DNA from 3 places in the Caproiciproducens puteiluti genome. Region 2 is predicted to be linked to each of the others. Evidence: riboswitches for the same ligand, from Rfam matches in the RefSeq annotation. Region 2 holds a riboswitch; each other region holds the start of a gene.
The links. A riboswitch is a leader RNA that binds a small molecule or an ion and turns the genes downstream of it on or off. The one in region 2 is predicted to bind cyclic di-GMP.

Region 1 (3,277 bases), 500 kb from region 2:
ACAGCTTTGCCCATGCATCAATATAGGACAACATTACCCGCCTAGCATCCTCGTCAGCTCCAAAACTCAGTACAGGATAATACATAGTCATATCCAGGTTCTGAAGCAATTTACTCCTATACTCAGACAACTCGCTAATAATTGGACTAAACCGTTCGGCTGTGTCAATTTCTTTTTCATCAAATTGAGCATCAAACTGAATCACAAAATCAAATAGCGCCTGACTTCCATCAATACCGCTCTTAAAGGCGACCATCGATGTAGAATCAGTTGGATTGAATGGCTTGAAGCTTTTAATGTCTGCAGAAATAGCGTCTTTAAGAACGCTTTCTTCTGTTTCCATCAAGCCACCCCACGAGGTCTCATTACAAACCTTTCCAACCAGTTTTCTAAGGTCGGATTGATGATTTTCAATTACAATGCTACGGTCGTTGAAAATCCCACCAATTGCCGGAATACTGTCATCATTTTCCTCATTTTCAGGATCAAAGTGCTTCTTAAGTTCACCCAGCAATTCCTTTATAATTGCGATATCTTTCTCGTTACCAGTAACAATCGCATCTGAAATTAACTGGCCTAATTCTTTAGGGCGTATAGGTGTAGCCTCAGTAATCTCTTCATTTTCCTCGCTGTCACCTTCAGTTGGATTAGATTTTGGCGGATTTTTTTCTTTCTTAGGTTCATTCGCCTTTGAAGCCGAAAACAATTCCTGAACAGTAGAAAAGTCCAGCAGCTTTAGGGTTTCTCTTTTGCCATACTTATAAAGATTTTGCAGATTATTATAAGCTCTCTGCAATCGCTCCTTATCAACAGCTTTTGTTCTGGCCAAAGAACGACTCAGTTTTTTTCTTGAGTCTTCACTCAACTGACCAATCGCAAAAATCAATTCTCTATTCCGATTTAGTCGTTCTTCAGGCTTGTTCTTTGTTCCTAAAATATCAGCATCACACAGAAGATTGAGCCTCCACATGTTATTTGGAATAGCTTCAGCCATATTATCAGTTGCAGTGATGGCCTGGATGAATTCCAAGATTACATCAAAAGAATAGTAATCAGATGTTTGCTGTAACGCACTCCAGAAATTCTGTGTTGGTGTGTTGCTTTCATTCTTAGTCTGCAATTCAATAAGATACTTCGAAAGGTCTTTTAAAGAAAGCACTTCAAACTCCGCCAGCGAATGAAGTTTATCTACATCATTTTTTACAAATACCACAATATTGCCCGCGTACTCAGGTACACTTCTCCACAGAACTGCCTTTTCCACTGATGGTGTAAGCGTAAAGAAATCTTCTTCTTTTTCCTCTGGCACATCGTAGCCAATAGCTGCAATATAAATATGTGAATTTCTCTTCGTAGCCAATTCAAGAGCAATTTTCTCAGGGTTAATATTACCAATTCCCTTAGCGAGAATACCGACCTTTGTCTCTGCAAGCTTTTCAAGCAATAATTCAGTTACAAGATTTTGTTTATCTAACATCAATCCATACCTCCTAACCGAATCTGAAGGATCCATTTGCTTCTCTTTCCTTGCGTCCGCCGGTTTCTCTGCATCCTTAGGAATCGCCCAGGCTTTGCCGAACTTGGTCAGCCCAGGAATCCGTCCCTGATTGCATAGCACCTGCACACGGCGGCGAGTAATGCCCCATTTTTTTGCGGCTTCGGCGATTGAAATATAATCCATAGCGCTTACCTCGTGTTTATATACAATAATAGCCCTACGGTTTTCGTAGGGCGAAATGTTTGCCACAGTTGGCTGCCATCCAAACGGTACAGGCCCTTTTAGCTTCGCGTTGCCGTCTTTCGATGACTTTGCCAATTATTCGATATAATTCAACTATATTATATGCTTTTTGGCGAACAAATGCAATGTAAAAATGTAATTTTTACCCACAAATTGATGCGCAGTGTTATTGTGATATAATGAGTCATTGTGCAAAAAGGAGATTTCACATATTCTAGGAATTCTTCGATTTGTATTCGCCGCCTTCTTTGTTGGCGTCAACTTTTCCCCAGACAGCCCAAAAATTCATTTTCAACATTTCAACAATGCTGGGCTTTGGGGATTGCATGTAGAATTCCTTATATCTTTTTTATAGTCGGATGCCATAAAGGTAACCTTCCCTAAGTTTTAATATTTTCTACCTGAAAACCCTCTTGAAAAGCACGGGCGAATATCTCCTGATTCATTTTAGGTCAACTGTTAAGAAACTCTCCAAAGAGGCATCCGATATCGTTTTGGGGATACGGTAGAATGACTTTATACTCGAGTTTCTGCGTACACTTTTGGCTGCAGGCCAAATGGGACGGATCTTTGAAAAAATAAGTCTCATCCATCACCTCACCTTACGGATTGGAATATCATCTCTCTTTCCGATCTCCAAAGCAAAAAAGAAGCCTTGACTAATCGATATAAAATAAAAAGGCATGGTCGTGGGCGATTCATCACTCCACTTCCGTGCCCTTTGTCTGATTGCCACTCATCTTTAAAAACGGTGAATAGCCATTTTTTCTTTTTGTATTTCAATTGTAAAATAACACAATATCTGCTACAGCTTTTAGAACACGCTATCCAAATATGTTTTCCAATATTCATCATCTCTTGTAATACCGTGGAGCCAAAAAGACATAATCACTACTTCGAATTCCCGCCTTTTGCTCTTGGTAAAGCTTTTTTTCGGCATATTTCCATAAAGAGTGTCTAGATCAAACAAATTATCTTTCTGTTTATAGTCGTAATTGTAGTAAAATATATTGGACAATTTAAACTTGCTTTCTGACCTATTTGCATAATATTCGTTTTTCAATTTATGGCCTTCGGGCCAAATCTCACGGTTGAAGGTTGAAAAACTCTTTAATCAGGTGCTGTTCCATACGGAAAAAGCGCTTTCATACTGCACCTTTCAGAATTCTATTGTTTTGAAGGGAGAAGAAAATGGATAAGGAGAAATTTGACGCGGTATTTCCAATCATAGTGGCCGCACTGACGAACAGAATCGCAGCTGAAAACCGAATATCAGACGAAAAAGCGATTGCGGAATTTTATACTTCACAGCTCTATTCCGTTCTTGAAAATGAACAGACTAAGGTCTGGCAGTACAGCACGGAGAAGCTGTATGATTTGTACAGAAAAGAAAAAGAAAACGGCAGTCTGGAACTGCCTGAGTATTGAGGTGATAACGATGAGCGGGACAGTTGAATTTAAAGTGTTTTGTTTGGAAGCATACAAAAACGCGCACCAAATAAACGGTGCTGCTGCACTGGATGCTTTTCATAAATA
Region 2 (3,277 bases):
TGCCCAGACGGAGGAGAAAAGGGCGGTCGAAGCCGGCTACTGGAATCTTTTCCGCTATGACCCGCGTTTGGCGGAGGTAGGAAAAAATCCGCTGCGCCTCGACAGTAAGGCCCCCACGGCAAGCTACCGCGACTTTATTATGGGAGAGGTCCGCTACAATTCGCTGACACGTGCCTTCCCGCAGCGCGCCGAGGAGCTCTTTACAAGGGCCGAAGAATATTCCAAACAGAATTACGAGCATCTAAAGAGACTTTCTGAGCTCAATATGGATTAAACCCGCGTCCTGTGCCGCCACTTTCCGAAAAATGTGCAGGCAGAAACGGCGGCCGCTTTATAAAAGAAGGAGAAAAATGGATATTGATAGGGTTGATGCCGCAGAACGGCGGGGGACGAACAGCACTAAGTGGGACGGTGCCTCGGCCAAATTCGGTGCGGATGATTTACTGCCGATGTGGATAGCGGATATGGACTTTCCGGCGCCCGGCTGCGTCCATGAGGCGCTGAAGAAGATCATTGATTTTGGGGTTTACGGGTATTCTTTTGTGGGCGACGGATATTATCAGTCCTTTATCGATTGGGAAAAGAAGAAACACGGCTATGAGGTCAAAAAAGAGTGGCTTCGTTATACGCCCGGGGTCGTTTCCGGTCTGTACTGGTTCATCAACGCAATGACGCTGCCGGGAGAAGCCTGCATGATTCTGACTCCGTGCTATTATCCGTTTATGGACGCGGTCAGGGACACGGGACGAAAGCTCATCTGCTGCGACCTGGTGAACACCGGCGGGCATTATACCGTTGATCTGAAAAAATTTGAGGATACTATCCGGGTTAATCATGTAAAATTATTTCTTCTTTGCTCTCCCCACAACCCGGTCGGACGGGTTTGGAGCAGGACGGAGCTGAACGGGATTTTGGATATCTGCAAACACAGAGGCGTGTTCGTGGTCAGCGACGAAATCCATCAGGACATTACCTTCGGCGGCCATCGCCATATCCCCGCGGCAGCCGCCGGGGATTACGACGACATGCTGGCGACGCTGACTTCGGCCTCCAAAACCTTTAATCTCGCCGGGTGCAAAAACTCCTTCGCAGTCATTCCCGACAGGGAAATCAGGGAACGGTTTGACAGATACGCCAAGTCCATCCGCGTTACCAGAGGCTCCGTGTTCGGATATGCCGCGGTGGAGGCCGCTTACCGCAACGGGGAACCGTGGCTGGAGCGGATCCTCAATATCATCGCGGAAAACTACCGCTATCTGCGTGACACGCTGATGCGCGAGTTTCCGGAAATTACGGTCTCTCCGCTGGAAGGAACCTATCTGGTGTGGATCGATCTGGGCGCTTACGTTCCCTGTGAACAGCTGCACGATTTTATACAGAACCGTTGCGGTCTTGCCCTGGATTACGGGGAGTGGTTCTATGAAAACAGGGCGGACACCCATATGCGCATGAACCTTGCGACCTCCGCGAAAAATGTCGGCACAGCGGTAAGCAGCTTGGTCAGGGAAATCAGGAAGCTTCCGCAGAGCTGAGGAGCATACGTCTGAATAAAACGATGAAAATAGCAAACCCGTCAAAAGGCGGGGACGCAAAGCCACGGGTCTAAAGTTATCTATGACAGCCGGGTTGCCATTCCAGAAAGCCGCGGCACAAGACAGTACCGCGGCTTTGCTGTGTTTCCGGTCAAGCAGAAAGCGGCATGAATCGGCGTATCCATTGCAAGCCGCAGTTCAGTGTTCCCGGTCCGGCACCCGACGCGCCGGCCGGAATAAATTTGGGGAGGATGAAAATGTTGAAAAATAGGAAGATCGGTAAAAAGCTGATTCTGTCTTTTCTTTGCGTGGCGGTTATTTCCAGTATTGCGGGGATCGTGGGGCTCAGCGTCATGACGAATATGAACACCAATTACAAAAAAGCTTTGGTCGATTACGGCTTTTCTCAGGGAGATATCGGCCTGTTCAATTCAGAGTTTAACCACAACGGCGTGATTGTAAGGAATATTGTCATCGATCCGGATGTTCAGAAAATGATGACCGATTCCGATCTGCTCTCCCAATCCAACGAGAAGCTCAATCAATACCTTGCGACTCTCAACGGCAGAATGACCACGGAACAGGAGCTGCAGGATTTTAAGACCATTCAGGAAAACATCGATGAATATAAGACCCTGGCCGATCAGGTGGTCACCCTGGCCATAGAAAATAAGGACGCACAGGCAAGAACGATGCTGTCGGATCAGGTCGAGCCCATTGCGGATAAAATAGAAGCTTCAGCCAATGCATTGATCAGCGGGAAAATCAAAACCGGGAACCAGGTGTCGTCAAGCCTGTCCGCTCAGGGAACAGGGGCCACGGTGTTTATTTTCTCGGTGATCCTTCTTACGATGGTTGTCTCGTGCATCGTTGCGCTGCGGATTTCCCGCGGAATCAGCAGACCGGTAACGGAAATGGCGGCGGCGGCCCGGAGAATGGCGGAGGGCGATCTCAATGTGCAGATTCAGGTCGATTCCCATGATGAAATCGGGCAGCTGGGCGCCGCATTTTCGGAAACCGTCGAATATATCAAGCAATGCATTGCGGACATATCGGTCAAGCTTGCGCAAATGGCAAAAGGAGATTTGTGTATTGTAAATGAAATGGAGTATAAGGGGGATTTTGTGGAGCTGCAGGAATCCATCGGCGGCATTGCTGCTTCACTCAATGACGTCCTGCTTCAGATCAGTCGGGCTTCCGAACAGGTTACGGGCGGCGCGGAGCAGATATCCAACGGGGCCCAGGCGCTGGCGCAGGGCGCAACGGAGCAGGCAAGCTCCGTCGAGGAGCTCTCCGCTTCCATTATGGAGGTATCCGCGCATATCCGGGACAACGCGGAGCACGCGGCCAACGCCATTTTGACGGTCAGGGATGTCAGCAGGGAAATCGAGATCAGCAACGGACATATGCAGGAGATGATGAATGCCATGGCAAGGATCGACGATTCGTCGGGCCGGATCGGGAAAATCATCAAGACGATCGAGGACATCGCCTTCCAGACCAATATTCTTGCACTGAACGCCGCAGTGGAGGCAGCCAGAGCGGGAGCCGCGGGGAAGGGCTTTGCCGTTGTGGCCGGTGAGGTGCGAAGTCTGGCCAGCAAAAGCGCACAGGCAGCCCAGAATACCACTTCCCTGATCGAAGAGTCTATAAAGCAGGTCAAAAACGGCAGCAAAATTGCGGATGAAACTGCAAAATCTCTGCAAAGGGTTGTGGAAGGAGCGGAAACGGTTTCAAGCGCGGTG
Region 3 (3,277 bases), 1.4 Mb from region 2:
TGAGCCATATTGATGAACAAGCCGAACTGAAAAAATATCAGGAAGAAGTGCTTTCCAATGCAAAGAAAACCATGTCCGCTGATGATATCGCTTATATCGAGGAGGATTTACGTTCTCCCTGTACGCAGGAAATTGCAGTATTCCGGGCTTTTGCCGAAGTTGTAGAGAAAGCGGAAGACCAGACCGTCGTGATCGATACCGCTCCGACAGGGCATACCCTTTTGCTGCTGGATTCCACACAAAGCTACAATCAGGAGATCAAACGCTCCCAGGGCGAAATCCCCGAATCCGCACGGAAGCTTCTGCCGCGCCTCCGCAATCCTGATGAAACCGAGGTCATTATTGTGACTTTGGCTGAGGATACGCCCGTCTATGAAGCACTGCGCCTGGAGGAAGATTTAAAGCGCGCCAGCATCGAAACAAAATGGTGGGTAATCAATTCGTCTTTCTACCGGACCGATACAACGAATCAAATACTTTCCGCAAAGGTGAGCAACGAAATCGAGTGGATCAACAAGGTGGATGAACATTCCAAGGGAAATTTTGCGGTAATTGCATGGAGCGCTGAGGAAATCGAAGGAGATAAACTGCTGACAATATAAGCTAACACTTTCCAATGGGACGATTGTGTCATTATAAAGATATCATAAAATGATAGAACTGGAGAAATGAAAGATGAAAATTACAGAAGAAGCAAAATCCTTGATTCAGGCGGCATTTGATTCCAATGATTGTGACTGTTTAAAAGTATCACAGCAGCAATCCTGCTGCGGCACATCCTTGCAATTTGAACTGATCAAATTGCAAGCAGGCGAGAAGTCCGTTTCCATTGACGGGGTCCCTGTTATGATGGATGACCAGACTCAAACAAGGACAGAGGCTGTGACACTTGCAGCGGAAAATGGCGAGCTGACCATTCAGGACGATCAGTCATGCTGCTGTTGATGGAAACAGTAATATGGAATCCCCCCATTCCCTGCAAATCACGTGCGCCTATCATACGGAAGCACAAGCCGAAAGATGTTAAAACAACAAAATAGTCAAACCAAGGGCAAACCCATTTAACGATGGGGACGCAAAGCCATAGGGTCTAAAGTGCGTAAAAGCGCGCTATGACAGCCTGGCTGCCGGAAGTCGCACTTGAAAGCTTGCCCTTTTTACGGGCAGGCTTTCATTGTTTTTATAGCTTCTGACGGATAATTTGAACAAAGATCATTCATGGCTCTGCTATGTCCCTTGGTGAAAGGGGAACCCATGAATATTCTTTACTTCTTCCTTTTCCGGAGGTTGAAATAAAGACGGCGAATCCCGTACACACTCGCCTCCATTAACTGAATATATTCAAAAATCAGCACTTTGCCGTCCCGGGCAAAGTGCTGATTTTTTATTTTCGACAACAAAAGCCCCGCCTCGACCGCTAAAGAACAGTTTCGATTTTAAGCTCTTTTCTTTTTGTAGAAGCGTGTCGAATCGACATTGCCGATCCCCTCCGCTTGTTCTTCATTTCCGGATTTCAACAATCACGAAATGGAGGACAAGCTTATGGCAAAGTATCGGAGAAAAACAAATTACCGGGATAAATATCCCGATGTAAGCAAAGAAATTATCGAGGTTCTGGAGAAAAGCGACCGCCTGATGGAATACCAGCAGTACGACATCAAAGTCGAACGGTGCAGGATTGATTATGGCAGTGGCACCGCTACATACCTTCCCAGCCGAGAGGACTCCTACGAGCGGCTTCTGGAGGAAAACAGACAGTTTGTCACCGAGATTGAAAGTGTTGAGGATGCCGCGATCAAGACGGTGCTGATCGGGAAAATGCTGGCCTGCCTCAAACATCTCGCCCCGGAAGAACAGGAGTTGATCACGGCTCTCTTTTTTATGGATAAGAGCGAGCGCCAGCTATCCAGAGAAACCGGGATCGCGCAGCGGACAATTCACGATAGAAAGGTAAAAATCCTGGCGGAATTAAAAAAACTTATGGGAAAATAAAAATTTATCCGCTCAACCCCCTCACTCAACGTGGAAATAAGTGAGGGGGTTTTACTCTTCCCTCATTGCTCCTTGAAAATTTCATATCCGGCAACATAAATACATGATCTGTCCGGCCGTGATGAGCGGCAGCGACATTGACGGGCGCGCCAAGACTACCTGCGGATGGGTGACAGACATCCGTTGAACCGATGGCATCGAAGGCGACGAGCGGCAAAGCCCGGTTATAAAGCAGCCCGTGGTGGGTTGTTTCGCAATGAAACGGACAGTGCTAACGCTACTTCCGTCCAGCCACAGCCCCGCCTGAAAGCGGGATCACGCAATGGGGGCGGCTCGGTGAGAACCACGGAGAGGTGAAATCCCTATGGTGTTTGCTTAACCGGCAAACCATTTATGTTGCCGCCCTCGCTTCGGGAAGCAGTGCCGAATAGAAGCATTAAATTGAAATGAAGAACAAGCAAATCGTTTGACCTTAGAAACTACGCGGCAGGACAATTGCGCCCTGCCGCGCCCTTGTGAGGTCAAACCACATTATTTAGGAACAGGAGGTTTTTATAATGGGACTGAAAAAAAGAGCGTGGCTGTACTGCCGCATTGACGCGCCGGAGGATGCCCACGGCATGCTGAAAGGTCAGAAAAAAGAGCTCTATGACTATGCGGATCAGCTGGGATTCACCATTGTTGGCTGTTCCGAGGATTTGGGAAGCGGCCTGAAATATAATCGCCCCGGCCTGATTGCAGTCGAACGTGCCGCTGAACAAGACAGGATGGATGTCTTGTTAGTAAAACAACTAAGCCGCCTCGGGAGAGATTCGGCACAAACGCTGGATTTTCTCCGGAAGCTGGAGCAGTCGGGCATAAAGCTCTATTCACCGCTGGAAGGAGAAATCAGATTGTTCAGAGATATCAATGCAATCCATGAGCTCACCATGGGCATGGAATAGGAGGCTTCACTATGAAGGCAAAGCAGCCGGATACAAGAGCTGAGACTATAAGAATCCAAGTAAATGGACTACCTGTCACATTGCTTTTTTCTGCGGAGCCGAACAAAGAAGCGGCTGATTTCATAAAAAAGGCTTTGATAAATGCTTATGTAGTTAGGACAGCATAAACGCAAAGCACAATTTAAAGGCGGTTTTTTCTAATGTCAATATGCGAAAAATCAGCTATTTGTATAGCTTTTTCCTGCTTTGTGTGAGATAATGGCGTTGGCAAAAAACCAACTGCTCCTTGACAATTGAATAAAATCAAGTGTCCGGTCTCTCACTCAAAACACCAACGATAT

Region 1: it holds a riboswitch for cyclic di-GMP, as region 2 does, so the genes downstream of both, ACRQU7_RS01605 (FtsK/SpoIIIE domain-containing protein) here and ACRQU7_RS04055 (methyl-accepting chemotaxis protein) in region 2, are expected to answer to the same signal.
Region 3: it holds a riboswitch for cyclic di-GMP, as region 2 does, so the genes downstream of both, ACRQU7_RS10895 (sigma-70 family RNA polymerase sigma factor) here and ACRQU7_RS04055 (methyl-accepting chemotaxis protein) in region 2, are expected to answer to the same signal.

What each region holds. Positions count from the first base shown of each region.
Region 1 covers NZ_CP194790.1:323,467-326,743, reverse strand. The annotation lists gene ACRQU7_RS01605 (FtsK/SpoIIIE domain-containing protein) at 1-1,681, opposite strand, end outside; cyclic di-GMP riboswitch class I at 1,742-1,824, opposite strand; gene ACRQU7_RS01600 (hypothetical protein) at 2,933-3,169, shown strand; gene ACRQU7_RS01595 (DUF3791 domain-containing protein) at 3,180-3,277, shown strand, end outside.
Region 2 covers NZ_CP194790.1:827,615-830,891, forward strand. The annotation lists gene nifJ (pyruvate:ferredoxin (flavodoxin) oxidoreductase) at 1-274, shown strand, start outside; gene ACRQU7_RS04050 (MalY/PatB family protein) at 351-1,532, shown strand; cyclic di-GMP riboswitch class I at 1,554-1,634, shown strand; gene ACRQU7_RS04055 (methyl-accepting chemotaxis protein) at 1,790-3,277, shown strand, end outside.
Region 3 covers NZ_CP194790.1:2,228,898-2,232,174, forward strand. The annotation lists gene arsA (arsenical pump-driving ATPase) at 1-602, shown strand, start outside; gene ACRQU7_RS10890 (hypothetical protein) at 676-945, shown strand; cyclic di-GMP riboswitch class I at 1,041-1,132, shown strand; gene ACRQU7_RS10895 (sigma-70 family RNA polymerase sigma factor) at 1,543-1,992, shown strand; gene ACRQU7_RS10900 (recombinase family protein) at 2,550-2,936, shown strand; gene ACRQU7_RS10905 (hypothetical protein) at 2,948-3,103, shown strand.